DNA from 3 places in the Stenotrophomonas maltophilia group sp. LNF247 genome. Region 3 is predicted to be linked to each of the others. Evidence: predicted binding sites of a transcription regulator. Region 3 holds the regulator's gene; each other region holds the start of a gene.
What was found. The regulator FliA, encoded in region 3, starts transcription of late flagellar genes. The targets are predictions, from matches to a motif close to TAAAGTTTNNCNNNCNNNGGCCGATAA.
Positions count from the first base shown of each region.

Region 1: the regulator FliA is predicted to act here: its motif matches at 5,878-5,904, upstream of ACTXG9_RS05440 (GGDEF domain-containing protein).
Region 2: the regulator FliA is predicted to act here: its motif matches at 7,577-7,603, upstream of ACTXG9_RS15020 (GGDEF domain-containing protein).

Region 1 is NZ_JBSRQL010000004.1:22,057-31,848, forward strand. It holds gene ACTXG9_RS05415 (sensor histidine kinase) at 1-579, opposite strand, end outside; gene ACTXG9_RS05420 (response regulator) at 576-1,259, opposite strand; gene ACTXG9_RS05425 (metallophosphoesterase) at 1,392-2,519, opposite strand; gene ACTXG9_RS05430 (winged helix-turn-helix transcriptional regulator) at 2,593-3,042, opposite strand; gene ACTXG9_RS05435 (MFS transporter) at 3,132-4,334, shown strand; gene ACTXG9_RS05440 (GGDEF domain-containing protein) at 4,430-5,845, opposite strand; gene ACTXG9_RS05445 (TonB-dependent siderophore receptor) at 6,132-8,381, shown strand; gene ACTXG9_RS05450 (cation diffusion facilitator family transporter) at 8,522-9,502, shown strand; gene nfi (deoxyribonuclease V) at 9,541-9,792, opposite strand, start outside.
Region 2 is NZ_JBSRQL010000015.1:104,659-114,450, forward strand. It holds gene ACTXG9_RS14995 (DUF3375 domain-containing protein) at 1-824, shown strand, start outside; gene ACTXG9_RS15000 (DUF4194 domain-containing protein) at 811-1,512, shown strand; gene ACTXG9_RS15005 (ATP-binding protein) at 1,529-4,909, shown strand; gene ACTXG9_RS15010 (sulfite exporter TauE/SafE family protein) at 5,015-5,794, opposite strand; gene ACTXG9_RS15015 (YchJ family protein) at 5,876-6,268, shown strand; gene ACTXG9_RS15020 (GGDEF domain-containing protein) at 6,250-7,533, opposite strand; gene egtB (ergothioneine biosynthesis protein EgtB) at 7,684-8,955, shown strand; gene egtD (L-histidine N(alpha)-methyltransferase) at 8,952-9,792, shown strand, end outside.
Region 3 is NZ_JBSRQL010000001.1:438,467-448,258, forward strand. It holds gene flhB (flagellar biosynthesis protein FlhB) at 90-1,220, shown strand; gene flhA (flagellar biosynthesis protein FlhA) at 1,265-3,325, shown strand; gene flhF (flagellar biosynthesis protein FlhF) at 3,471-5,087, shown strand; gene ACTXG9_RS02095 (MinD/ParA family ATP-binding protein) at 5,074-5,961, shown strand; gene ACTXG9_RS02100 (RNA polymerase sigma factor FliA) at 5,958-6,701, shown strand; gene cheY (chemotaxis response regulator CheY) at 6,759-7,151, shown strand; gene ACTXG9_RS02110 (protein phosphatase CheZ) at 7,151-7,756, shown strand; gene ACTXG9_RS02115 (chemotaxis protein CheA) at 7,759-9,588, shown strand; gene ACTXG9_RS02120 (flagellar motor protein) at 9,692-9,792, shown strand, end outside.

The DNA.
Region 1 (9,792 bases), on a different contig from region 3:
GGTCAGGATGCGCAGGCCATGGGTCACCCCGAACCAGACCAGCGCGGCGGTGCCCAGCGCCAGCATGGTCATCAGCGGGATGATGATCATCAGGATCTCTCGCGCGCGCTGGCGTCGTTCGGCCATGCTTTCGGCCACCGTCACCGCCAGCTGGTCCTGCGGATCGTTCATCGCACGCGTGCAGACGGTGGCCATGCGCACCGGCTGGCCGTTGAGAATGCCGTCGTACAGGGTGGGGTCCACGCCGGTGCATTCCTGCGAAGGCGCGTAGGCACTGAAATCCGCATTGCCGCTGAGTGTCCCCTGGCGGCTGCTGTCGACGTTGAAATAGCGATGGCCGTCGGGCTCGTACTCGATCAGGAAGCGCGCCTGCGGTGACAGCTCGCTGGTCACCGGCATGCCGCTCAGCATCTGCGCGAAGGAGTGCGTGTCGTCGATGAGGTTGCGGTCGTGGATGCGGTTGGAGTAGTCCAGCGCAACGTAGTAGGCCAGGATCGTATTGAAAGTGAGCAGGGCCAGCATCGGCAGCGCCAGGAAGGCAAGCAGGCGCCGGCGCAGGCTGGGCGGTCCACTGATCACGGGGCGCTGTCGTCCTGCGCGTCTTCCAGCATGTAGCCCAGCCCGCGCACGGTGCGGATGCCCATGCCGCCGGGCTGCAGCTTGCGGCGCAGGCGGTGCAGGGCGATGTCCAGGCCGTTGTCGGTCAGGTCCTGGCCCCAGTCGCACAGCGCTTCCACCAGCTGCGCGCGCGACACGATGCGCTCGGCGCGAACGGCCAGCGCCGACAGCAGGCCGAACTCGCGTGCGGTCAGTTCAAGTGATTGGTCGTCGATCCAGACGCGGTGCCCGGCCAAGTCCAGGCGCAAGCGGCCGACGCGCAGGTCCGGATTACCATTGCTGGTGACCCGCCGCAGCTGTGCTCGCACGCGGGCTTCGAATTCGTCCAGTGCGAACGGCTTGACCAGGTAGTCATCGGCGCCGAGGTCGAGCACGCGTACCCGCTCGGCCAGGCCGTCACGTGCGGTCACCACCAGCACCGCCAGGCCATCGCCGCGCTGGCGCAGGCGTTGCAGCACGTCGCGGCCATCCAGTTGCGGCAGGCCCAGGTCCAGCACCAGCAGCGCGTACTGCGTCGAGCCCAGTGCAGCATCGGCGTGCGCACCGTTGTCGACGTGGTCGACCACGTGCCCCTGCCGGCGCAGCGAGGCGCACAGGCCGGAGGCGATATCCGGGTCGTCTTCAGCAATCAGAACGCGCATGCGCGGGGCTCCTGTAACGGTCAGGCCCACCGGATGGACGGGTTGGGCCTCTCGGCTGCCGAAGGGTAGCCGCAAACCGGGTGAAGGTGGAGCGCGCCGGCACCTCCCGGCACCGTCGCGCTGTCCCTCCATTCAGTCCTGCAGGCCCGGCTCACCCAGCGCCAGCGGCACCCGCGAACCATCCAGCAGGCCACGGCTGAGCTTGCCCTCCTCGATGAACAGCAGTTCGCCGTTCTCGCCGTTCTTGATGCTGCTGTCGATCGCGATTACGCGGTCGCCATGGAAGCTGCTGACGTGCGGCATCGAAGTGTGGCCGACCACGATGCGGGTGAGCTGCAGGCGGTCGAGCACGGCCTGCACACCCGCGGTGTCGAGGCGGCCATCGAAATAGCCGCGGTACCAGATCGGGCTGGTCTTGCCGTCATACAGCGGTGCCGTGGCCGGGTCGGCCTTCACTTCGGCTTTGGGCAGGCCCAGCGAGGCCTGATAGGCCGCGTTGGTGCGTGCCGGGTCCAGCGCCAGCTGCACCGCCTCGGGCGAGATGCCGCCGTGCAGGAACAGGGTATCGCCGATCTTCAGCAGCACCGGACGGGTGCGCAGCCACTGCCCGATCACCGAATCGGCACCATACAGCTGCGGGTAGCTGCGGCCCAGCAGCTGGGCGCTGCGCAGGTACTTCGGGTTGACGTAGCGCAGGTCGTCGTACAGCACCATGGTTTCGTGGTTGCCGAGCACGAAGTGCACGGCGCCACCGGCGGCGGCCGCCTGCTGCTGCAGGCCGTAGAGCAGCCAGAACGCCTCGGTCATCTGCGGGCCGCGGTCGAACACGTCGCCGGCGATGACCAGTGTGTCCTTGCCCAGCGCCCAGCGATCCTCCGCGTCGATCACGTGGTGGGCGCGCAGCAGGCGCACCAGCAGCCCGTACTGGCCATGGATGTCCGACAGCGCGACGATGCGCGGTGCAGCCGGCAGCACGGAAATCGAAGGTGCGTTCGGCGCGGCCACATGTACGGTGTGCTCGTAGCCACAGCGCGGCGCGATATCGGTGCCCGTCGTGTTGATGGCCAGCGTGCGCGACTCGACCTTGTCGTCGCAGATCCACTTGGCCTGCAGCTGGTCGCCCTGGCGGAACACATAGGGGCCATCGGCCTGCACGTGGTCGGCGGGCGCGGCAACCTCGCGGGCCTGCGTGGTTGCTGTGGCGCAGGCCAGCAGCGGCAACAGCAGGGCGGTCAGCAGGGAAGGGCGACAGCGCGACATCGGCGGCATCCAGCGGCGGAAAGATCCGATGCTAACCGGCGCGGGCGTCCGTCGGTGTGCGCGAGTGGGCGGATCAGGCGCCGCGCCGGTCGTCCTTGAGCTTGCGCACGCGGGTGGCGGCGGCCTGCAGCGGCTGACCGTCGCGCCCGCGTGGCTGCATGTAGGGCAGTGGTCGCCGCGTGCTGGATTCGATCAACTGCGAATGGGTTTCACCGGCGCTGAAGCGATGGCGTTCTCCCCACTGGCGCAGCGCGACCAGCAGCGGGAACAGTTCCTGGCCGGCGTGGGTGAGCACGTATTCCTGGTAGGCCGAGCCATCGGAGGCCGGTTGCAGTTGCAGGATGCCGGCCTCGACCAGCCTGCGCAGGCGATCGCTGAGGATGTTGCGCGCCGCGCCGAGGCTGCGCTGGAAGTCGCCGAAGCGGCTGACGCCGTCGAAGGCATCGCGGATCACCAGCAGTGCCCAGCGATCACCGAGCAGGTCGGCGCTGCGGGCAACGGGGCAGGGAATGTTGGCGTGCATGCTGGGGCCTCCGAATGTGGTTGCAGTTTAAAACCAATGGCGATAGCCTGCATCAAGTTTCAAATTGCAACTACATCATGAGCGCATCGATGTCCCGCCCATTGCTGACCCTGCTCGCGGTCGCGGCCGGCGCCAGCGTGGCCAACGTCTATTACGCGCAACCGCTGCTGGATCGGCTGGCACAGGCCTTCGCACTGGACCGTGCCGTGGCGGGCGCAGTGTTGGCGGCAACCCAGGCCGGCAGCGTGCTTGCATTGCTCGGCCTGCTGCCGCTGGCCGATCGCGGTGACCGGCGGCGCCTGCTGCGGCTGCAGCTGGCGGCACTGGTGGCGGCCCTGCTGTGGCTGGCAGCGGCACGCACGACCGGTTGGCTGCTGTCGGCCATGCTGCTGGCCGGACTGCTGGGCACCGCGCTCACCCAGGGCTTGATCGCCTATACGGCAGCGATGGCTCCGGCCGCGCAGCGCGGGCGCGTGGTGGGGGTGGTGCAGGGTGGGGTGTTCATCGGGCTGCTGCTGGCGCGTGTGCTGTCCGGCACGGTGGCGGCCATTGCCGGCTGGCAAGCGGTCTATCTGCTTTCGGCAGCGCTGATGGCGGCCTTGGCCGTACTGCTGTGGCGGCGCCTGCCGGCCGTGCCGATACCCGCAGTGCCGCCGCGCTGGCGCGACCTGATCGGCTCGATGCTGGGCATGCTGCGCCGCGATCGAACGCTGCGCGAGCGCGGGCCGCTGGCATTGCTGCTGTTTGCCGGCCTCAATGTGTTCTGGGCGGCGGCACCCTTGCCGCTGTCGGCACCGCCGCTGCACTGGTCGATTGCAGCCATCGGTGCGCTCGGCCTGGCCGGGGTGGCAGGTGCATTGATGGCGTCGCGGGTCGGGCACTGGATGGACCGTGGTTTCGCGTATCGGGTCAGCCTCGGCGCGCTGTTGTTGATGCTGGTCGCGTGGTGGCCGCTGCTGGGCCTGCCGCGTTCGCTGTCCTTGCTTTTGCTGGGTGTGGTCGTGCTCGACCTCGGCGGCCAGGCACTCCATGTCTCGAACCAGGCATTGTTGCTGCGTGCACCGGCAGAACAGCATGGGCGCCTGGTGGCGTTGTACATGTTGTTCTATGCAGTTGGCAGTGGGGCGGGTGCGGCTGCGGGGCCTTGGGTGCAGGCCCGGCATGGCTGGCCAGCAGTGTGCCTGTTGGGCGCCGGCATCGCGCTGCTGGCGCTGCTGTGGTGGGCAGCATGGCGGGTGGTGGCGTTCAACGCATCGGCTGGCGCGCGAACCGGTAGAGTCGACTGTCGGTAGAGTCGACTGTCAGTCGACTGCTCTTCGCCCCGCGTGCGAAAAATCCCGCGCTGCGCGCGATAGTCGACCAGCGGTCGACTCTACCTGTCCTGTCGTCATCGCTGCAGTGCACGCCGCCCCGGGGCTTCCTGCAGGTCCGCGCTGGCCACCACCACGCGGTTGCGGCCGCTGCGCTTGGCCTCGTACATCGCCGCGTCTGCGCGTGCCATCAACCGCTCGTAGTCCGGATGACCATCGTGACCGGCCACGCCGATGCTGGCGGTCAGCTCCAGCACCTGGCCATTGGCTAGTGCTACCGGTGATTGTGCGATCTGCCGGCGCAGGCTCTCGGCGATCACGGTCGCCTGCGACTCGCTGGCCGCCACCAGCACCACCACGAATTCTTCGCCGCCATAGCGGAACAGGTAGTCGCTGCCCCGCGTGAGTTGGCCGAGCAGGCCGGCCACGTGCTGCAACGCGCGGTCGCCGGCATCGTGGCCGTGGCCGTCGTTGATCGCCTTGAAGTGATCCAGGTCGAGCAGCAGCAGCGAGAACGGCGTGCCGTTGCGCGTGGCCAGCTCGATTTCCCGCCGCAGCACGGTCGGCAGGAAGCGGCGGTTGAGCAGGTTGGTCAGCGCATCGCTGCCGGCATCCAGTTCGCCGATGCGCTCGAACAGCAGGGTCATCAGGGTGCGGATGGCGGCCAGATCCTCGCGGATGGCCGGCAGCACCGCCAGCCGCTGCGCCGGGGCATCGTTGCTTGCCTGTTGCAGGTTCCCGTCGATGCGGGCCATCAGCTGGCCGACCTGCTGGGTTTCGCTGCTCTCGCCGAAGCTGGGGATGCCCTTGTGGGTGAACCACAGGCCGAATTCCGAGGTCGCCAGGCTGGCGCTTTCGCCGGCCTGCACGTGGCCGGCCAGTGCGTACAGCAGTGCGTTTTCCCAGTCCAGCAGCAGGGCGCGCTGGCGCTCGCGCTCGGTGCTGACGTTCTGCACCAGCGAGAACAACCGGTAGGCCGCATCGGCACGGGTGGATCGTTCGCGCGCATGGGTGTAGGCCAGGGTCATGCCTTCCATGGCGATGTCCATGATTGCGCTGAGGCAGTCGATGGCGGCGAACGCGGTGGCACTGTCGGGTGCGTCGTCGCGCAGGCGCACGAACAGCTCGTGCTTGAGCACGCGCGCGCCGCGGGTGACCAGGTCGACCGGAATGCCGACCCGGGCATGCACATCGCCGATCACCCGTTGCGAGGCCACGGCACTGGCGATCCTGTCGCGATCAGTGGTCAGCAGTTGCACCAGCCAGCGCTGCATGGCCGGCTGCAGGCGCTGCTTGACCTGGTCGTGGGACAGGAAGCGGCGTGCACGCCCGTCCTGCAGCAGCACTTCGTAAAAGCGCTGTGCCAGCACGGCTGGGGCATCGGTGGCTGCGGCCTTGAGCAGCGCGGTGGCGGCAGGGCCAGCCTGTTGCAGGCAGTGCTGCCAGGCTTCGGCCAGCGGCTGGCTGGCATCGTCCAGTTGCGGTGTTTCCACGTCGATCTCTGACTGCGTACGACAAACCACGGGTATCGGCCGTGGCGGCGTGCGGTTGATGGCGGGTTAGCCGGCCAGTTTACGCGCGGTGCAGCGTTGCACGGTGCGCAAAGCACATCCGTGCCCCTGCGGCAATGAGTGAACGCATTTGAGAATCACTCGCATTGATGGGAGAATGTAGGCACGGATCGGGCCGCAGGCGACTGCAGCGACGCTCCGCCTCCCCCTTGTCGTTGCCTCAAGCCCTTTGCCAGAGGCCCCGTTGCCCTGCCAGAAGGTCCAGATCATGTCTCCTGCCGTTGTCCTCTCGCCGCGCCCGCTGGCGCTTGCCGTTGCCGCCCTGCTGGCGGGCAGCGCCCTGATCGCCAAGGCTGAAACCGACGCCACCGATATCGACACGGTGCATGTCACCGCCTCGCAGATTGCCCGCCAGGCGTTGGGCACGTCGACCATCACCGCTGAGGACATCGCCAGGCGCCCGCCGGCCAACGACATCGCCGAACTGCTGCGCACCATGCCGGGCGTCAACCTCACCGGCAACAGCGCCTCGGGCCAGTACGGCAACAACCGCCAGATCGACCTGCGTGGCATGGGCCCGGAAAACACCCTTATCCTGGTCGACGGCAAGCGCGTCGGTGCCCGTGATGCCGTGCGCATGGGGCGCAGCGGCGAGCGCAATACCCGCGGCGATACCAACTGGGTGCCGGCGGAAATGATCGAGCGCATCGAAGTGCTGCGCGGCCCGGCGGCGGCACGCTACGGCTCCGGTGCTTCCGGCGGCGTGGTCAACATCATCACCAAGCACCCGACCGGCGATCTGACCGGTGCGGTCGACCTGTTTGGGTTGGTGCCCGAGCACAGCGCCGAAGGGGGCAGCGAGCGCGTCGGCCTGCAGCTCAGCGGGCCGATGACCGATACCCTGTCGTTCCGTCTGTACGGCAATCTCAACAGGACCGACGCCGATTCGCTGGACCTCAATCGCCGGTACGCGACGAATCCGAACGCGGTGCCGCCAGCCGGCCGCGAGGGTGTCAAGAACCGCGACGTCAACGCGCTGCTGCGCTGGGACGTGACCGCCAACCAGGTGGTGGAGTTCGAAGCCGGCACCAGCCGCCAGGGCAACATCTACGCCGGCGACCGCGCCGTCAGCACCACCGGTACCTCGACCGGTGTCGACCTGGCGGCACTGGCCGAAGGCCAAGCGGAAACCAACCGCATGTACCGCACCACCGGCGCGATCACCCATCGCGGTCGCTGGGGCGACGTGACCTCGCGGTTGACCGCCGCGGTGGAAGCGGTGAACAACTCGCGCATCAACGAAGGCCTGGCCGGTGGCCCGGAAGGCAGCTTCAACGGCACCGACTGGTCGACCTCGCGCCTGCGCAACTACCAGCTGGATGGCGAAGTGAGCTTCCCGACCGCGCTGGGCGGCGCAGAGAACATCTGGACGCTCGGCTTTGAATACCTGGACAGCCGCCTGACCGATCCGTATTCGATGAGCCAGTCCAGCAGCAGCGGCGGCGGTATTCCAGGGTTGTCGGCCGACCGTGCGCGGGGCAAGGCCGACGCGCAGACCACGGCGGCGTTCGTGGAAGACAACATCTACCTGGGTGAGCGCTGGATCGTTACCCCGGGCCTGCGCTTCGACCACCACAGCCAGTTCGGCAACAACACCAGCCCCAGCCTCAATGCGCAGTTCCGCATCAACAGCGACTGGGTGGTGAAGGGCGGCATTGCCCGCGCGTTCAAGGCGCCGAACCTGTACCAGTCGAATCCGGACTATCTCTACTACACCCGCGGCAACGGCTGCCCCAATGCGCTGCCGAGCCTGGGCGCCGGTTGCTACATGCGCGGCAACGCGGACCTGAAGGCGGAAACCAGCCTGAACAAGGAACTGGGCATCGAGTGGGCACCGCAGAGCGGCTGGCAGGCGTCGTTGACCTACTTCCACAACGATTACAAGGACAAGATCCAGGCCGGATACACCCAGATCGGGCTGACCGCCGACACCAAGGGCCGCATCTTCCGCTGGGAGAACGCGCCGAAGGCGATCGTGCAGGGGCTGGAAGGCAACCTGGTCATTCCGCTGCTGGGCGAGCAGGGCAACCGCCTGAAGTGGAGCAACAACTTCACCTACATGGTGGAAAACGAGAACAAGACCACGCATCAGCCGCTGTCGGTGATTCCGAAGTACACGATCAACACCATGCTGGACTGGCAGGCCACCGACAGGCTGTCCGTGTTGCTGACCGGCACCTTCTACGGCAGGCAGGAACCGGCCACGACCAACATCAACAACGACCCGCGCTGCACTGGCAGCTGCGATGCATCGATCGCGCTGCAGGATCGTGGCGCGTACAACATCTGGGGCGTGAGCGCGCGCTACAAGGTGACCGAGACGGTCAGCTTCGGTTTCGGAGTGAACAATCTGGCCGACAAGCGCTTGTTCCGCGAGGCCAACAGCAGCGATGCCGGGGCGGCGACCTACAACGAGCCGGGCCGCGCATACTGGGCCAGCCTGCGCTTCGGCTTCTGACCGCAGGCGGTCGTCGGTCTGCAGCCCTCGCCGGGCCATGCCCGGCGAGGGCTCGTGTGGCCTGCAATGTTATAAACATCGTAATAGTCTCCCCCGCCGGCACCGCGTAGCCTGCACCGCATCGCAAAGGAGCTGTTGCCATGGGCCACGACCACGACCACCTGCCATCCCAGATCCGCCACGAGAAACCCCTGTGGTGGGCACTCGGCCTGACCACCACCTTCCTCGTCGTCGAAGTGGTGGGCGCGTTCTGGACCAACAGCCTGGCGCTGCTGTCCGACGCCGCACACATGGCCACCGATGCGCTGGCGCTGATGATCGCGCTGGTCGCGGTGCGGCTGAGCCGGCGCCCGCCGGATGCGCGCCGCACCTACGGCTATGCACGGCTGGAAGCGTTGGGCGCGATGATCAACGGTGCCATGCTGTTCGTGGTCGCCGCCTACATCCTGTGGGAGGCGGTCGGCCGTTTCCGCCAGCCGCAGGAGATCGCCTCCTCCGGCATGCTGGTGATTGCTGCGGCGGGCCTGGTCATCAACCTGATCTCGATGCGCCTGCTGCAGGCGGGCAGTGGCGAGAGCCTCAACGTGAAGGGCGCCTACCTGGAAGTATGGGCCGACATGCTCGGCTCGGTGGCAGTGATTGCGGGCGCATTGTTGATCAAGTGGACCGGATGGAAACCGATCGACCCGATCCTGGCGGTGCTGATCGGCCTGTGGGTGCTGCCGCGTACCTACGTGCTGATGCGTGAGGCGATCAACGTGCTGCTGGAAGGCGTGCCCAAGGGCATGGATGTGGCCAGGGTGCGCGACAGCCTGGCCGGCCACGCCGCAGTCCTGGACGTGCATGACCTGCACGTGTGGGCGCTGGCTTCAAGCACGCCGGCGCTGACCGCGCACATCGTGATGCGCGACGGTACCGATGCCGATGCGCTGCGCCGCGAGCTGGGCGGGCGGCTGCATGATGACTTCGGTATCGAGCACGTCACACTGCAGATTGAAGCGGACCATTGTGGCGAAGCCTGTGGCGAGCCGACGCCGGCCAAAGGCGGCGGACACGAGGGCCATGAAGGCCACGACCACGGTGAGGATGCGCAGGGCCATCGCGGCCACGTGCATCGTTGATCGAAGATGACGCGCGTGCCGGGAGATGCCTGGCGCAGCTATTCGTCCCGTCGCGAGGCGAGCCGATCCGCCAGCCGGGTTGGCTCCGGAAGCCGATAGCCACGCAGGGTGTGCTGCACCCAGCCCAGCGCGGTGTCGGCACTGACCCGATGGCCGCCGGCCACGAACAGCGGCTTGCAGCGCACCTTGCTGCGCAGCACCCAGCCCAGTTGTTCATCGCCCTCCAGCAGCGGCGTATGTGCACCGGCCTCGGCGCCCGGCTCGACGAACCGGCCCACCAGCTTCGACTT
Region 2 (9,792 bases), on a different contig from region 3:
TCATCGACGATGAAGGCGAGCGCGGCGACGTGCTGTCGCAGCTGTTCGAAGGCGTGGACGTGATCGGCGAGAGTGATGCAGGGCGCAGCTTCCAGGCCTTCTGGCGTCTGCTCAATGACGCCGAGCAGAGCGCCCAGCTCGATGCCGCGCTGGAAGCGGTGCTGGCGCGTGGCTTTGCCCGGCGCCTGGACCGCAACGAGCGCAACTTCCTGCGCGGCTTCACCAGCACCATGCTCGAGCGCGGTGGCCAGGTGCACGACGTGCTGCAGCACTTCGCGCGCAGCCTGCGCGGCTTCGTACAGAGCCGTGGCTATCTGGAGCAGCGCCGCCTCAACCAGCTGCTCAAGCAGGCGCAGTCCGAAGCGCTGGCCCTGCGTGACGAGTTCCCCGCACAACGCGGCATCGGCCGCGACCTGCAGCTGACCACCAGCCGCCTGCGTTCGTGGTCGCAATGGAAGCTGCACGATCCGCGCAGTGCCCAGGTCGATGGCAACGTCGAGTACAACGACGCGGCCGCGATCAGTCTGGAAAGCGTCGGCGATCTGGTCGCTTCGTCCGAAATCGACTTCCGCACCCTGCGCCGCGACCTGCACGACCTGCTCGATGCACAGCCGCGGCTCAGCATCGCCCAGGCCCTGTCGCAGCGCGAAGCGCCGCAGGGCCTCGGCAGCGTCATCGGCTACCTGTCGCTGGGCACGCGTTTCGGCAACGTGGTCGCCGGCGAGCAGGAGCTTGCGCAATGGCGCGGTGGCGACGGCCAGATCCGCCGCGCCCGCATCCCGCTGGTTTGGTTCACCCAGGAGAGACGCCATGAGCTGGCATGAAGATCCCATCGAAGCACCGCAGGCCGACGTGGCGGAAGACGCCTACGAGGCCGAGCCGGCGGCGACCATGGCGCAGCCCCGCCGTGGCAACGACGTGTACTACCTCGGCGACACCGGGCGCCTGCCGCTGGATGCGCGCCGCGCGCTGTGCCAGCTGCTGATCGGCCCCAGCATCGACCAGCTGCGCCACGCCAAGCTGTGGCCCGCGCTGATCCGCAGCGAAGCGGCCATCCGCTCATCGCTGGCGGACCTGTTCCTGGAACTGGTGCTCGACCGCGACAGCGGCGTGGCGTTCACCCGCCAGGCCGATACCGAAGACGTTGATGCGCCGGTGCTGCTGCGCACCTCGCCGCTGACCTTCATCGACTCGGTGCTGCTGCTGTACCTGCGCCAGCAGCTGGCCGAGGCCGATGCACGCGGCAACCGCGCGGTGGTCGCCGACGCCGAGATGGCCGAAGCGCTGGCCATCTATGAAAAGAACCTGTCCACCGACCGCGCCGGCTTCAACCGCCGCGTTGCCTCGGCGGTGCAGAAGATGAAGGACAACCACATCCTGACCCGCCTCAGCGGCCAGGATGACCGCCACGAAGTCTCGCCGGCGCTGAAGCTGCTGTTCTCCGCCGAAGACGTGTCCCAGCTTTCGGCGGTGTACCGCCAGCTGCGCGAAACCCCGGCCGCCGAGGCCTGAGAGACCCGACCATCGCATGGCTATCTCCAAGCACACTCCCGCACTGTTCAACGAAGGCCTGCCGGACCCGCGCCTGCAGCAGTTCCGCATGCGCCGCCTGCAGGTGCACAACTGGGGCACCTTCAACGGCCTGACCGAAGTGCCGATCGCCGAGCGCGGCTTCCTGTTTGTCGGCCGCTCCGGCTCGGGCAAGTCGACCCTGCTCGATGCCATGTCCGCGCTGCTGACGCCGCCGGCCATCGTCGACTTCAACGCCGCTGCGCGTGAAGCCGAGCGCAGCGGCCGCGACCGCAACCTGGTGTCCTACGTGCGTGGCGCGTGGGCTGACCAGCAGGACAGCGGCACCGGCGAAATCGCCACCCAGTACCTGCGCAAAGGCGCCACCTGGACCGCACTGGTGCTGGAATACCGCGCCGGCGATGGCCGCGTGGTCAGCCTGGTGCGCCTGCTCTGGATCTCCGGCAACGGCACCTCGGCCGGCGATGTGCGCAAGCACTACATGATCGCCGAGCGCCCGTTCGACATCGCCAAGGATCTCGGCGGCTTCGACCTGGACCTGCGCAAGCTCAAGCAGAAGCTGTCCGACCTGCACCACTTCGACACCTTCTCCGGCTACGCCGAGCGCTTCCGCGACCTGCTCGGCATCGACAACGAGATGGCGCTGCGCCTGCTGCACAAGACGCAGTCGGCGAAGAACCTGGGAGACCTCAACGTCTTCCTGCGCGACTTCATGCTCGACACGCCGAAGACCTTCGACGCCGCCGAGCGCCTGGTCAGCGATTTCGCCGAGCTTGATGGCGCACACCAGGCGGTGGTCACCGCCCGCCGCCAGGTGGAAACCCTGCTGCCGGCGCGCGCCTACTACAACGACCTGAAGGAAATGCACCGCCGGCGCGGTGACGACGAAGCCTTGAAACTTGGCGTCGACAGCTTCCGCGAGAGCCGCCGCCAGGCGCTGATCGAGGCGCGCCTGCGCGAGATGGACGTGCGTGACCGCGGCCTGCTTGGCGAAGAAGCCCAGCGCCGTGCCGCACTGGACAATCACACCGAGCGCCTGGCCGAACTGGAGCTGCAGCGCCGCCAGCAGGGCGGTGAGCGCATCGAGGAACTGGAACGCGAGCAGGGTCGTGCCGAAGCTGAGCGCGACCGGCGCCAGGCCAAGCGCGAGCAGGCACGCCAGGCGGCACAGCAGCTGGGGGCCGAACTGCCGGACGACGCGCACGGTTTCGCCGAACTGGTCGAGCGCGCGCAGAACGAGCTGCAGGATCGCCAGCGTGCCTCCTCGGCACTGGACGATGCGATCAGTGATCGCCTCGGTGGCAAGCGCGATGACGAGCGCCGTTTCGGCGAAGTCCGTGCCGAACTCGAAGCGATGCAGCGCACACCGTCCAACATCCCGGCGCCGATGCAGAAGCTGCGTGCGCGCCTGGCCGAAGAGACCGGCATCGCCGAGGCAGCGTTGCCGTTCGTAGGTGAACTGATCCAGGTCCGCGCGGAAGAGCAGGGCTGGCAGGGTGCCATCGAGCGCGTGCTGGGCGGTTTCGCGCTGTCGCTGCTGGTCGACGACAAGCACTACAACGATGTTGCCGAGTGGGTGAACCGCACTCACCTGGGCATGCGCTTCACCTACTACCGCGTGCGCCGCAACGATGATGCGTTCGCGCGCGAACCCTCGGCGAAATCGCTGCTGCACAAGCTTGAACTGCGCGAGCATGTGTTCGAAAGCTGGCTGCGCCGCGAGCTGGGCAAGCGCTTCGACTACGAATGCGTGGATGCCAAGCAACTGCGCAACGTCGACCGCGGCATCACCCGCGAAGGCCAGGTCAAGCATCCCGGTGACCGTTTCGAGAAGGACGACCGCAGTGCAGTGGGCGACCGCCGCCGCTGGATCCTCGGCTTCAACAACCACGACAAGGTCGGTGCCTTCGAGCGCGAAGCCCAGGAACTGGCCAAGCGCATCGCCAGCTGCGAGACCGACATCGCGCGCCTGCGCGGGCAACGTGACCGCGACAACGAACGCCGCCTGGCCTGCCACGAGCTGGTCAGCATCAGCTGGAACGAGATCGACATCGCCGCTCCGCAGCAGCGCCTGAGCGATATCGAAGCCACCCTGCGCGACCTGCGCGAAGGCAACGCCGATCTCGCCAGGCTGGCCAAGCAGATCGACGCCGTGCGTGCGGATATCGAACAGGCACGCCGCACCTATGAGGACGTTCGCGTCGAACGCGGCCAGCTGGTCAAGGAGCGCGACCGTCTCGATCGCGCCCGCCAGCAGAGCCGTGCACTGGTGCTGCCGACCCTGGCCCAGGAGCAGGAGGCCGGGCTTGCCGAGCGCCTGCAGGAGCAGGGTCCGCTCAGCCTGGAAACGCTCGAAGCGCACATGCGCCAGGTCAGCAACGCGCTGAACGAGCAGCTGTCGTCCTCGCAGCAGGACCTCAACCGCATCGAGAACCAGCTGATCGGCTGCTTCCGCCGCTTCATCCAGCAGTGGCCGGAGGAGTCGGGTGACTTCACCGTCTCGGTGGCCTCGGCCGAGGACTTCCTCGCCCGCCTCGAACGCCTGGAACGCGATGGCCTGCCGCAGCACGAAGAGCGCTTCTTCGATCTGCTGCAGAACCAGAGCAAGAACAACCTGCTGGCCCTGCAGCGCCACAGCGCCGAAGCCCGGAAGTCGATCGGACAGCGCCTGGATGAAGTGAATGCCAGCCTGGAGCAGGTGCCGTTCAACCGTGGCACGCTGCTGACCATCGAACTGAGCGACCGCCGCCTGCCGGAAGTCGCCGAGTTCCACCTGCAGCTGCGCGAGGTGCTGTCGCAGCAACAGACCGAGCAGCGTGAACTGGCCGAATCGCAGTTCACCGTGCTGCGCCAGCTGGTCAACCGACTGGGCTCGCAGGAAGGCGAGGACAAGCGCTGGCGCGAGCTGGTGCTGGACGTGCGCATGCACGTGGAGTTCATCGGCGTCGAGCTGGATGCGGAAACGCGCCAGCAGGTCGAGATCTACCGTAGTGGCGCGGGCAAGTCCGGTGGCCAGCGCCAGAAACTGGCCACCACCTGCCTGGCGGCAGCGCTGCGCTACCAGCTCGGCGGCGCCGACAGCCAGCTGCCCAGCTACGCGGCGGTCGTGCTCGACGAGGCCTTCGACAAGGCCGACAACGAGTTCACCGCGCTGGCGATGAACATCTTCGACAACTTCGGCTTCCAGATGGTGGTCGCCACCCCGCTGAAGTCGGTGATGACGCTTGAACCGTTCATCGGCGGCGCCTGCTTCGTCGAAATCAGCGGCCGACACGACTCCGGGGTGTTGCTGATCGAGTACGACGAAGAAGGCAAGCGCCTGAAGCTGCCCGAGCGCAGTCGCCAGCAGGCCAACGAACCGGAAGAAGCCGAGGCCTGAGCGCCTCGGTCCATCTACCTGTAGAGCCGAGCCATGCTCGGCTGCTCTTCGCGACCTGAAACAACGTGCCAACCAAGGTTGGCACCTACCATTTCATAACGTCCCTCACGAACCGCGGAACGTGTCCCACGCCATCCGCGCGATCAGCACCACCACCAGCCCCACGAACAGCTTGCGGATGAACGGCGTGCCGCCCTTCAACGCCAGGCGCGTGCCCACCACCGAACCGATGATGTTGGCTGCGGCCATCGGCAGCGCGAACAGCCACAGGATGTTGCCGGTTGGTACGAAGAACGAGATCGCTGCCACGTTGGTCGCCAGGTTCACGACCTTCGATGCCGCTGACGCGCGCAGGAAATCCAGCCCGAAGAAGCGTACGAACAGGAAGATCAGGAAGCTGCCGGTACCCGGCCCGAAGAATCCATCGTAGAAGCCGATCGCCGCACCGATCGCCAGTGCGATCACCAGCTCGCGGCGGCCGATCTCCTGTGGCCGGTGCAACGCGCCGAAGTCCTTCTTCCACAGCGTGTAGGCCAGCATCGCGATCAGCAGGACCAGCACCAGCGGGCGCACCGCGTCCTTGGGCAGCAGGCTTACCGCAGTGGCCCCGGCGAAGGAGAAGATGAAGGCGGTACCGGCCGCGAACAGTACCGGCTTCCACGGGAAACGCACGTTGCGCGCGTAACGCCAGGCAGCCGCACCGGTACCGAACATCGAACTGAACTTGTTGGTGCCGAACAGCATCGCCGGTGTCTGCTGCGGCAGCACCGTGAACAGTCCCGGCAGCTGCACCAGGCCACCGCCACCGACGGCGGCATCCACAAGACCGGCGATGAAGGCGATCACCACCAGCCACCACAACTCGGGGGGAACCAGTTCCAGCACGGCGATCAATCAAGGTGGGGGCGCGACAGCATACGCCCTTCGCCGATGGATGCTGGCGGCGCTCCGCGCGACAATGCGCGCATGAGCCGAAAACCTGCCGATCCCTGTCCCTGCGGGCTACCCGCGGAGTACGCCGCCTGCTGTGGCCGTTTCCATGCCGGCGACACCGTCCCCGACGCCGAACGCCTCATGCGTTCGCGCTACAGCGCGTACGTGCGGGGCCTGGCAGGCTACCTGCGCCAGAGCTGGCATCCGGACACGCGTCCGGTCGAGTTGTCGCTGGATGACGCGCCCGGGCAGCGTACGCACTGGCTGGGCCTGACCGTCCATGAGCACACCGTCACCGGCGCTGACAGCGCCGAGGTGAGGTTCACCGCCCGCTACCGGGTAGGCGGCGGCAGCGCGGTGAAGATGACCGAACACAGCCGCTTCCTGCGCATCGACGGTCGCTGGTACTACCTCGACGCAGTCTGAGCCTCAGCCCGCTGTCCGGCGTTCGCCCGGATCTGGTTGCGGCCGCCGTCCTTGGCTGCGTACAGCGCCCGGTCGGCGGCCTTGACCACCGCTGCCGGGCGCGGGTCCACAAGGCTGTCGGCCAGGCCGATGCTCACCGTCACCTGCACCACCGGGCCGCTGCCGCCGCGCCCGCGTTGCTGACGCCCGGCGTCATCGTCGCGGCTGCGGGTGCTGCGGTCGCGCAGCTGCATGCGGGTGTCCTCGATGCTCTGCCGCAAGGCTTCCACGGCATCCATGCAGGCGTCGGCCGGCTGGCCCAGGAACACCACCGCGAACTCCTCGCCGCCGTAGCGGAACGCACGGCCACCATCACCGACCCGCGCCAGCCGCGAGGCCACCAGGCGCAGCACGTCGTCGCCGGTGTCGTGGCCGTGGGTGTCGTTGAACAATTTGAAGTGGTCCACGTCCACCATCGCGATGCTGTAGGTGCCGCGCGCCCGTTGCAGGGTCTCATTGAAGGCGCGGCGCCCCGGCAAGCCGGTCAGTTCGTCGCGGAACGCCATGTGGAACGACTCCTGCAGCATCGCGCCCAGCATCAGCAGCAGGGCCGCACTGGCCAGCGCAGGCAGCAGCACCGGCTGCAGGAAGACCCTCGGCAGCATCCACCACAGGCACAGCAGCGCCAGCAACATAGCCGTGTGCAGCGGCCGCGGAAGGCGCCATGCCTGCCAACCCAGCGCCGCCGTGGCCAGCAGGAACAGCAGCGCCGGCAGCTGCGCCAGCGCGTTCCAGTCGGCCGGGATCCACGCCCAATGACGGTTCGACAGCAGATCATGCATGCCGCGCGGCTGCTGCGCGGCCAGCAGCAGGAAGATCAGCAATGCCGTACTGCTGGCGACGGAGCGCAACAGCAGGTCGTGCCTGCGCCGCCCACGCTCCGGCCACAACGACAGGCCGGCGAACAGCAATGGCAGCCACGCCGAGATGGCATGGAAGCGCAGCGGTGTCAGCGCGCTGACATGGCCGCTGCGCAGGTAGCCGCCGACATCCTGGTGCAGCAGCGCGAACATGACTGCCACCACCAACAGCAGGCAGAGCGCACGCACCTGGTGGTAGAGAAGGGCCAGGCCGGCACTGAGGCAGGCCAGCAGCCAGGGCAGAACGCGTTGGCCCGGACTGGCCACGTCTTCGTTGCCCAACGCCGCCCACAGCACCACGGCAACCAGCACGGCGGGCAGCACGAACAGGTAGTGCGCAGGCTGGCGGAGCGGATGCAGGGGCAATCAGGAATTCCAGCGCGGTGACGACGCGGCCGCAGCATTGCCGTTAGCGGCGTTCGGGGCGGCTTCTTGAATGCGGCAGGCCCATCCATGTGAACGAAGTGACGCCGGACCATGACATCGCACTCACCCGCCGGCACCGATGCTGTCGGCATGGACAGCGTACCCGCCGCCGTCGCTGCCCCGCAGCACGATCTCGCCCACCAGTTCGCACGCGTGCGTGCGCGCAGCATGCAACTGGCCGGCCCGCTCAGCGCCGAGGACGCCATGCTGCAGAGCATGGCCGATGCCAGCCCCAGCAAGTGGCACCTGGCCCACACCACCTGGTTCTTCGAACGCTTCGTGCTGGCCGGCTTCCCGGCTGCGCCTGCACATGACCCTGCATGGGACTACCTGTTCAACAGCTACTACAAGAGTATCGGCCCCGCCCATGCCCGGCCGCAGCGCGGCCTCCTCTCACGGCCCTCGCTGCAGCAGGTGCATGACTATCGCCAGCAGGTCGATGCACAGGTGCAGTCGCGGCTATCGGCAGGTGACCTGGACCCACACGCGCTGCACAACCTGCAGCTCGGCCTGCAGCACGAACAACAGCATCAGGAGTTGTTGTTGACCGACATCAAGCACGCGTTCTGGTGCAATCCGCTGCAGCCGGCCTACCGCGAGGACCTGCCCACCCCCCCTGGCGCTGCCAGTGCACAGGGCTGGATCGAATCACCCGAGCGCATCGTTACCGTCGGCGCTGCAGCCTGGCCGCAGCACGCTGCGTTTGCCTACGACAACGAATCGCCGCCGCACCGCGTGCTGCTGCCGGCACATGCTCTGGCCGAACGTCCCGTCAGCAATGCCGAGTACCGTGCTTTCATCGATGCCGGCGGCTACCGCGAACCGCGCTGGTGGCTCAGTGAAGGCTGGGCGTTGCGTGAAGCCGAGGACTGGCAGCACCCGCTGTACTGGGATGACACCCTGCAGCGCGAATACACCCTGGGCGGTTGGCGCGAGCTGGATCCGCACGCGCCGGTCTGCCATCTCAGCTACTTCGAGGCCGATGCCTGTGCCCGCTGGGCCGGGGCACGCCTGCCCAGCGAGTTCGAGTGGGAGGCCGCGGCCGCGTCTCAGGCGGTGCGGGGCCACTTTGCGGATGACGATCACCTGCACCCGCAGGCGGGGCAGGGCAGCGGCCTGCGCCAGCTGTTCGGTGATGTCTGGGAGTGGACTCACAGCGCGTATGGCGCCTATCCCGGCTACCGCCCTTTCGCGGGCAACCTCGGTGAGTACAACGGCAAGTTCATGTGCGGCCAATGGGTGCTGCGCGGCGGCAGCTGCGTCACGCCACGGGGCCATGTGCGCGCCAGCTATCGCAATTTCTTCATGCCGCCGGCGCGCTGGCAGTTCTCCGGACTGCGCCTGGCCAGGGACCTCACATGAGCACCGTGCACGACGCGCTGCAGGCGTTGACCGACCTCACCCCCGGCCGCCAGCAGATCCTCACCGACGTGGTGGCCGGGTTGTCGCGGACACCGCGCCAGCTGCCATCCAAGTATTTCTACGATGCACGCGGCTCACGCCTGTTCGAGCAGATCACGCAGACCTGCGAGTACTACCCCACGCGTACCGAGCTGGCGCTGCTGGCGCGGGTGCTGCCGGACATCGCCCGCAGCGTCGGTCCTCATGTTCATGTGGTGGAGCTGGGCAGCGGCAGTGGCCGCAAGACCGCGCTGCTGCTGGCGGCACTGCAGGACCCCGTGGCCTACACCCCCATCGAGATCTCGCGCGCCGCGCTGCTGTCCAGCATCGACCATCTGGCCCCGGCGCTGCCGGACGTCGAGATGCTGCCGGTCTGTGCCGACTTCACCCGCGCGGTCGCCGTCCCGGCACCGGAACGCGAGCCTGCGCGGCGCCTGTTGTTCTTCCCGGGCTCCACGTTGGGCAATTTCGTCGAAGAGGATGCCGTCGCACTGCTGCGCGCGATGCGCCAGACCATGGGCCGCGATGGCCTGGCCCTGGTCGGCATCGATCTGCACAAGGACCCGGCATTGGTCGAAGCCGCCTACAACGATGTGCAGGGCATCACTGCTGCATTCACCCTCAACCTGCTGGCGCGCCTGAACCGCGAGATCGGCAGCGACTTCGATCTGGACGGCTTCCGCCACCGCGCCCGCTACAGCATCGCGCGGCTGCGCATCGAAACCGATCTGGTCAGCCAGCGCGCACAGGACGTCCGTCTGGATGGCCGCACCTTCCACTTCCAGGCCGACGAGCCGA
Region 3 (9,792 bases):
AATAGATCCGCGCCGCGCGTGGATAGGCAACACCCCATCACGGCACGGTTCTTGCACGCCCTCCGGCAACCCCTGCCGCAGTGCCCGTGATGTCCGAGAACGAATCCGCCGGCGAAAAGACCGAACAACCGACCGAAAAACGCCTGCGCGACGCCCGCGAACAGGGCAACCTGCCGCGCTCGCGCGAGCTCGGCACGGCCGCCGTGTTCGGCGCCGGCGTGCTGGCGGTGATGGCCATGAGCGGCTCGATCGGCCGCGGCGCCACGGCCTGGATGAAGCAGGCGCTGAGCCCGGAACAGAGCCTGCGGCAGAACCCGAAGGAACTGTTCGGCCACTTCGGCGACCTGCTGCTGCAGTTCATGCTGGTGATCGCACCGCTGGTGCTGGTCTGCCTGCTGGCCAGCTTCGTCGCCCCGCTGGTGATGGGCGGCCTGCGCTGGTCGCAGAAGGCGTTGATGCCCGACATCAACCGCATGAACCCGATGAGCGGGCTCAAGCGCCTGTACGGCCCGGAGGCCATTGCCGAGTTCACCAAATCGCTGCTGCGCGTGGCCTTCGTCGGCGTCGCCGCCGGGCTGGTGGTCTGGACCGGCTTTGACACCCTGCGCGGCCTGATCCACCACCCGCTGGAGACGGCCATCACCGACGGCCTCGGCTTCACCCTGCGCCTGCTGCTGGCCACCGCCGGCGCGATGCTGGTGCTGGCCGCCATCGACGCGCCGTACCAGCGCTGGAACTGGACGCGCAAGCTGAAGATGACCCGGGAAGAGCTGCGCCGGGAAATGAAGGAAAGCGAGGGCAGCCCCGAGGTCAAGGGCCGCATCCGCCAGCTGCAGCAGCAGATGGCCAACCGCCGGATGATGGAAGCGGTACCCACCGCCGACGTGGTGGTGGTCAACCCCACCCACTACGCGGTGGCCCTGAAGTACGAGGGCGGCGCCATGAACGCCCCCACCGTGGTCGCCCTGGGCGTGGACGAGACCGCCCTGCGCATCCGTGAAGTGGCCGACGGCAACAAGGTCGCGATCGTCTCTGCCCCACCTTTGGCACGCGCCTTGTATCGGGAGGGCCAACTCGGAAAGGAAATCCCCGTGAGACTGTATTCGGCCGTCGCCCAGGTCCTGTCCTACGTCTACCAGCTGCGCGCGTGGCGCACTGGCCCGATGCCGGACGCCCCGCACATCCAGGTGGATGAATTCGGCAAGGGAGGCCGCCCGTGAGCGCCCAGCCCTCCACCGGCTTCAACACCCGCCGCGCCCTGGAAATGATCCGCCAGGGTCTTGGCGCGCCGCTGATCGTGCTGGCCCTGCTGGCCATGGTCGTGGTGCCGCTGGCCGCGCCGGTGCTCGATGCGCTGTTCACCTTCAACATTGCCATCTCGCTGATGGTGCTGCTGGCGGTGGTCTACGTGAAGCGCCCGCTGGACTTCACCATCTTCCCGATCGTGCTGCTGATCACCACCATGCTGCGGCTGGCGCTGAACGTGGCCTCCACCCGCGTGATCCTGCTCAACGGCCAGAACGGCCACGATGCCGCGGGCAAGGTCATCGCCGCCTTCGGCGAATTCGTGATCGGCGGCAACTACGCGGTGGGCATCGTGGTGTTCGCGATCCTCACCATCATCAACTTCGTGGTGATCACCAAGGGCGCCGGCCGGGTCTCGGAAGTGACCGCGCGCTTCATCCTCGACGCGATGCCCGGCAAGCAGATGGCGATCGACGCCGACCTCAACGCCGGTTTGCTGACGCGTGAAGAAGCCAAGCTGCGCCGCGAAGAAGTCCGCGAGGAAGCCGACTTCTACGGTGCGATGGACGGTGCCAGCAAGTTCATCCGCGGCGACGCCATCGCCGGCATCCTGATCCTGTTCATCAACATGCTCGGCGGCCTGGCCGTGGGTGTGCTGCAGCATGGCATGCCCTTCGGCGAAGCCGCTGCCACCTACACCCTGTTGTCGATCGGTGACGGCCTGGTGGCCCAGCTGCCGGCGCTGCTGGTCTCCAGTGCGGTGGCGATGCTGGTCACCCGCGCCTCGCGCTCGCAGGACATGGCCCAGGCCATGACCGGCCAGGTGTTCGGCCAGTACCGGGCGCTGGCGATCACCGCCGGCATCATCGGCCTGGTGGGCCTGGTGCCGGGCATGCCCAACGTCGCTTTCCTGACGCTGGCGTCGATCCTCGGCTTCATTGCCTGGAAGCTGTACCGCAAGACCCAGGCCCCGGCCGCCGATGCCGCCGCAACGGGCAAGGACCCGGCGGCGCTCAGCGCCCTCGGCCGCCCGGCCGCGCCGGCGCCCACCGCCGAACTGAGCTGGGACGAACTGCGCCCGGTCGATCCGCTGGGCCTGGAGGTCGGCTACCGGCTGATTCCGCTGGTGGACAGCAACCAGGGCGGCGAACTGATGGCGCGCATCAAGGGCGTGCGCCGCAAGCTGACCCAGGATGTCGGCTTCCTGATTCCATCGGTACACATCCGCGACAACCTGGAACTGCCCGCCAACGGCTACCGCGTGCTGGTGCACGGCGTGCCGGTGGCCACCGCCGAGATCCACCCCGACCGCGAGCTCGCGCTGGACCCGGGCAGCGCGCTGGGCACGCTGGAAGGCATCGCCGGCAAGGACCCCGCGTTCGGCCTCGATGCCACCTGGATCCAACCGCACCAGCGTGCCCAGGCCGAAACGCTGGGCTACACGGTGGTCGACCCGGCCACCGTGGTCGCCACCCACCTTTCGCACCTGATCCGCGAGCACGCACCTGAGTTGCTCGGCCATGAGGAAGTGCAACACCTGCTGGCCAACCTGGCCAAGAGCGCGCCCAAGCTCGTCGAAGATCTGACGCCGAAGGCGCTGCCGCTGTCGGCGGTGGTGCGCGTGCTGCAGAACCTGCTGGTCGAGCGCATTCCGATCCGCCAGCTGCGCAAGATCGCCGAGGCACTGGTCGAACATGCGCCCAGCAGCCAGGACCCGGCCGTGCTGACCGCCGCCGTGCGCACCGCCCTGGGCCGCTTCATCGTGCAGGAGATCGCCGGAATGTCGGCGGAGCTGCCGGTGTTCACCCTCAACCCGCAATTGGAACGTGTCTTGCAGGAGTCCACGCAGGGCAACGGCGCCGCGCTGGAACCCGGACTCGCTGAGCGACTGCACCAGAGCCTGGCCGAATGTGTCAGCAAGCAGGAAGCCCGCAACGAGCCCGCGGTCGTGCTGGTACCTGGCCCGGTGCGCGCCGCGCTGGCACGCCTGGTCCGCCACAGCGTTCCGTCGCTGTCGGTCCTGGCCTACAGCGAGGTGCCGGAGGACAAGCGCCTGAAGCTGGTCGGAACGATCAGCTGACGCCGCCCGCCGACGCGCCAGAAAACAGACACCACCTTCGAACCAACGCAACAGACAGATACCAAGGGGAACCCGCACCGTGCAGACCACCGACCACCCGAGTTCCCCGGCCGCCACTCCGCCGTCTTCGCCTCGTGACCACAGCATGAAAATCAAACGATTCGTCGCCGCCGACATGCGTTCGGCCATGAACCTGGTGCGCAAGGAACATGGTCCTGATGCCGTGATCCTGTCCAACCGCCGGATCGAGGAAGGCATCGAGATCGTCGCCGCCGCCAACTACGATGAAAGCGCCGTGCAGCGTGCGCTGGAAGCCTCGCGCCGCGACGTGGCGCCGCCGCCGGCGCCCAAACCGCGCACCGCCGCCGATGCGGTGATCGCCGCCGTCACCCGCCGTCGCAGCGCCACCCCGGCACCGGAGCCGGTCGCCGCCACCACCTCGGCGGTGGCCGCCCTCGCCCGCGCCGCGGTCGGCGCCACCGGCCGCACCCTGGACAGCGCCGACGAGATCGTGCCGACCCGCGGCAGCACAGGCTTTGCGGCCACCCTCGCGCGTGCCGCCGTCAACGAACCGGCGCTGCCGGAACAGATCTTCGCGCCGTTCGCCGAGGCCATCGTTGCACCGGCCGCCGCCGTGCCGGCCAACCGCGCCCGCTTCCAGATCGATCCGCCGCACGAGGCGCATCACGAAAGCGTGGCGCCGGCCGTGCAGCCGCCGCCGCTGCCGACCGCTACCGTCGCCGACGCGCAGCCGGCCAGCGCCGCCAGCGAACCGGCGTTGGCCGATGCCATTGTCGAAACCGCGCCGGCCCCCACCCTGGCTCCGGCTCCGGTGCTGACGGTGGTCGCCCAGGACGACGCCGAGATCCGCCAGTTGCGCCAGGAAGTGGCCGGCATGCGCCAGGTGATCGAGCGCGAGATGAACCGCTTCACCGACGAGCGCCTGCGCGGCTGCCCGGTGCGCGCCACCGCGTTGGACCTGATGGACGAATATGGCTTCGATGCCGGCCTGGCCCGCGACGTGGCCATGCAGATCCCGCTGGAGACCGAAGCCCATCGTGGCCGCGGCCTGATGCTGGGGCTGATCTCGCGCAAGCTGCCGATCGCCCCGGTCGACCCGCTGGAAGAAGGCGGCGTGATCGCCCTGGTCGGCCCGACCGGCGCCGGCAAGACCACCACCATCGCCAAGCTGGCCTCGCGATTCGCCGAGAAGCACGCGCCGCGTGACGTCGCCCTGGTCACCACCGATACCGCCCGCATCGGCGCCCGCGAGCAGCTGTACGGCTACGGCCGCCAGCTCGGCATCGCGGTGCACGAGGCCAACAGCGGCACCGACCTGGACCAGCTGCTGGAACGCCTGAAGGACTACAAGCTGGTGCTGATCGACACCGCCGGGCTGGGCCCGCGCGACCGCGCGCTGGCCGCCCAGCTGCAGTGGCTGCGTGCCGCCCGCCAGGTGCGCACCCTGCTGGTGCTGCCGGCCAATACCAGCTTCGGCGACATGGACGATGTGGTCCGCCGCTTCGGCGCCGCCAACCTGCAGGGTCTGGTGCTGAGCAAGCTGGACGAGACCGGCCGCTTCGGCAACGCCCTGTCTGTGGCCGTGGACCATGCCCTGCCGATCACCTGGGTGACCGATGGCCAGGACGTCCCGGAGGACCTGCACCGGGCCAGTGCAGCCAATCTCGTACTTCGCCTTGAAGATTTGCGCCGAGCGGCCGATATGCCCTGCAACCCGGAGTTGAACCATGCCGTCGCGTGAGTACGCCAAGCTGACCAAGACCTTCCCACTGTCGGCCACCCGCAGCGAGCCGCTCGGCCCTGTGCGCACCATCGCGGTGACCGGCGGCAAGGGCGGCGTGGGCAAGACCAACGTCTCGGCCAACCTGGCTGTGGCGCTGGCGGGCATGGGCAAGCGCACGCTGCTGCTGGACGCCGACCTGGGCCTGGCCAACATCGACGTGATCCTGGGCTTGAACCCCACCTTTACGCTGGCCGACCTGGTGGCCGGCCGCTGCTCGCTGGACGACGTCATCGTCGAAGGCCCGAACGGCGTGCTGGTGGTCCCGGCCGCTTCCGGCCGCCGCCACATGGCCGAGCTGGCCCCGGCCGAGCATGTCGGCCTGGTCAACGTGTTCTCCGAACTGGAACGCGAGCTGGACATCATGGTGGTCGATACCGCCGCCGGCATCACCGACGGCGTGCTGACCTTCTGCCAGGCCGCGCAGGACACCGTGGTGGTGGTCTGTGACGAACCGGCCTCGATCACCGACGCCTACGCACTGATCAAGGTGCTGTCGCGCGAGCGCGGCGTGGACCGCATCCAGGTGGTGGCCAACATGGTGCGCGACCCCAACGAGGGCCGCGTGCTGTACGAAAAGCTGACCCGCGTGTGCGAGAAGTTCCTCGCCGATGTCTCGCTGAACTACCTGGGCTGCGTGCCGCAGGACGACTGGCTGCGCCTGTCGGTGCAGCGCCAGCAACCGGTGGTGAAGGCCTACCCGTCCAGCCCGGCCGCGCTGGCGATCACCGAGATCGCGCGCCGCACCGCACGCTGGCAGGCGCCGACCGAACCGCGTGGCGGCGTCGAGTTCTTCCTCGAGCGCATTCTCAAGCAGCGCGGGGTGGCCGCATGAAAGGCGCAGCCCAGTACCGGGAGGTCCAGCGCTCGGCGGCCAACGAGGTCATCTCCCAGCACTCGGACCTGGTGCGGCGCATCGCCCACCACCTGGCCGCACGCCTGCCGGCGAGCGTGGAGGTGGACGACCTGATCCAGGCCGGCATGATGGGGCTGATCGAAGCGTCGCGCAGCTACGACGCCGACCAGGGCGCCTCGTTCGAGACCTACGCCTCGATCCGCATCCGCGGTTCGATGATCGACGAGATCCGCCGTGGCGACTGGGTGCCGCGCTCGGTGCATCGCCGCGCACGCGACGCCGCTGCCACCATCCGCCGCCTGGAACAGAGCACCGGCCGTGCCGCCAGCGCCACCGAAGTGGCCGCCGCGATGGAGATGCCGCTGCCCGAATACCTGCGGCTGATGGAAGACGCCGCGCGTGGCCAGGTGCTGAGCCTGGAGTCACGCATCGAGGACCAGGGCGAGCTGGATACCGTCGCCCAGGGCGGCCCGACCCCGCAGCAGGTGCTGGAGCGCGGCGAGTTCGGCCGCGAGCTGGGCAAGGCCATCGGCCACCTGCCCGAGCGCGAACAGCTGGTGCTCTCGCTCTATTACGAGCAGGAACTGAACCTGAAGGAGATCGGCGCGGTGCTCGGCGTGAGCGAGTCGCGGGTCTGCCAGATCCACGGCCAGGCCGTGCTGCGCCTGCGTGGACGATTGAAGATTTTCGAGGCGGCCGACGCCGGCCTGGAAGAGTGAACATGCCCGAGGCGGCTGCCCCCGGCCACCCGGAATGAACAACAAAGGAACTCTGCTTTGAACAAGAACATGCGCATCCTGATCGTCGACGACTTCTCGACCATGCGTCGCATCGTCAAGAACCTGCTGGGCGATCTTGGCTTCACCAATACCGCCGAAGCCGAGGACGGGCATGCCGCGCTGTCGCTGCTGCAGAGCCAGTCGTTCGATTTCGTCGTCACCGACTGGAACATGCCGGTGATGACCGGCATTGAGCTGCTCAAGGCGATCCGCGCCGATGCCAAGCTGAAGACCCTGCCAGTGCTGATGGTCACTGCCGAAGCCAAGCGCGAACAGATCATCGAAGCCGCCCAGAACGGCGTGAACGGCTACATCATCAAGCCCTTCACCGCGCAGACGCTGGAAGAGAAGCTCGGCAAGATCTTCGAACGCCTGGCGGCCAGCGCCTGATGGATACCACGGTCGACAAGAACGCCCTGGCCCTGCGCCTGCAGGAAGCCCTGGACGCACTGGAGTCCGGTGACGAAGCTGCCTGGCGGCAACGCATCGACGGACTGGTCGCGCTGCGCACGCAGCCGATGATGAGCGGCCTGTCGCGGCTGGCCCGCGAGCTGGGACAGGCGCTGGGTGAACTGCCGACCGTGCCCAGCGAGGCCGGTGAGCTGGATGACGCCTGCGCGCGCCTGGACCACGTGGTGGCGATGACCGAACAGGCCACCCACCGTACCCTGGACCTGGCCGAGGAATGCCGCAGCCTGACCGAACAGCTGCGTGCCGAAGGCCTGCAGCCAGGCCAGGACGCGCAGCTCGAGCGCATCCGCCACAACCTGACCGAGATCGCCCTGACCCAGAGCTACCAGGACCTGACCGGGCAGATCATCCGCCGCGTGGTCGGCATTGTCCGCCGCGTCCACGAAGGCTTCGGCGCACTCGGCCTGCCGCCGGAACAGCATCGCACCGACCCGGCACTGGCCGGGCCGGCACTGAAGGGACTGGACCGCCACGCGGTCTCGCAGAACGACGCCGACGACCTGTTGTCGGATCTGGGGCTGTAAGCATGAGCGCGGTATCCGACGACATCACTGCCGATTTCATCATCGAGGCGCAGGAGATCCTGGACCGCCTCGGCGAACAGCTGGTGTCGCTGGAGCAGGCACCGCAGGACAGCGACCAGCTCAATGCGGTGTTCCGCGGCTACCACACGCTCAAGGGCGGCGCCGGCTTCCTCGGCGTCACGGCGATGGTCGAACTGTGCCACGCCGCTGAAGAGGCCCTGGGCATCGCGCGTGCCGGGCAGGCGGTGCTGCAGGCCCACCACTTCGACGCGGCCCAGCAATCACTGGATTACCTGCAGTCGATGCTGGACGCCGTGTCGTCCGGCACCGAGCCGGGCTATGCGCCGCCGGACCTGATCGCCCAGTTCGACATGAACGGTGGCACTGCCGCGCCGGTCGCTGCGGCCGCGCCTGCGGCAGCTGGCAGCGACCTGATCACCGACGACGAATTCGAGGCCCTGCTCGACCAGCTGCATGGCGGCAACGCACCGACCGCGGTCGCGCCGGCCACGAAGGCCGACGACGGCCTGATCAGCGAGGACGAGTTCGAAGCCCTGCTCGACCAGTTGCACGGTGGCGCCGCACCGGGTGCCAAGCCTGCTGCAGTCCTGGCACCGGCGCCGGCGCCCGCGCCGCGTCCGGTCGCTGCACCGGCACCCGTGGCCAAGCCGGCGGCCAAGCCGCTGGCCGAGGCCGAACACACGGTGCGCGTTGATACCAAACGCCTGGACGCGATCGTCAACCTGATCGGCGAACTGGTGCTGTCGCGCAATCGGCTCAAGACCCTGCGTGCACGCCTGCGCGATGAAGAGCTGGACCGCGCCGTGTCGACGCTGGATATCGCCACCGCGCGCCTGCAATCGGCGGTGATGCGCACCCGCATGCAGCCGGTGGGCAAGGTGTTCTCGCGGTTCCCCAAGGTCGCCCGCGACGTTGCCCGCTCGCTGAAGAAGGAAGTGGACCTGGAGCTGATCGGTGCCGAGACCGAGCTCGACCGCAACCTGGTCGAGGCCCTGGCCGACCCGCTGGTGCACCTGGTCCGCAACGCCATCGACCATGGCGTGGAAATGCCCGACCTGCGCGAAGCACAAGGCAAGCCGCGGATGGGCCATGTACGCCTGTCGGCGCAGCAGGAAGGCGACTACGTCAGCATCGAGGTGCAGGACGATGGCGCCGGCATCGATCCGGAGAAGCTGCGCGCGAAGGCGCGTGAGAAAGGCCTGATCGATCCGGAGGCCGCTGCCCGCCTGAGCAGCGAGGAGTGCCTGCACCTGGTGTTCCTGCCGGGCTTCTCGACCAAGCAGCAGGTCACCGATATCTCCGGCCGTGGCGTCGGCATGGACGTGGTGCAGTCGCGCATCCGCGAACTGAGCGGCCAGATCCAGATCCAGTCGGAACTGGGTCGTGGCAGCCGCTTCCTGATCCGCGTGCCGCTCACCCTGGCGATCCTGCCGACCCTGCTGGTGCAGGCCGGCGAGGACGTCTACGCACTACCCCTGGCACGCGTGATGGAAGTGCTGCACGCGCCGCGCACCTCGCTGGGCTGGTTCGATGGCCGCGCCGTGCTTGATCGCCGCTCGCACACCCTGCCGCTGGTCGACCTGCGCCAGTGGCTGGATGTGACACCGGCCGCGTCAACCCTGCTGACCATCGTGGTGCTGCAGGCCGGCGAAGCCCGCTTCGGGCTGGTCGTGGACCAGGTGCGCGGGCGTGAGGAAGTGGTCATCAAGCCACTGCCGAAGGCCCTGCGAGGCCTGCGCGGTTATGCCGGTGCAACCTTGATCGGCGATGGTCGCATGGCCCTGATCCTGGACGTGGACGGGCTGCGTTGAACCCCGCCAGGGCCATGCCCGGCAACCCGAAAAACTGTGACTACCGTCTGTACGCGATCTACCGGTGTCTCAAGTCCCATTCATACACGCCGATACCGGAACCATGGATAGACTCAGCCTCATTGGACTCTTTCTCGCCCTGGCCTCGCTGGTCGGCGGCAGCATCCTCAAGGGCGCCGGCCTGGCGTCGTTGTGGTCGCCTGC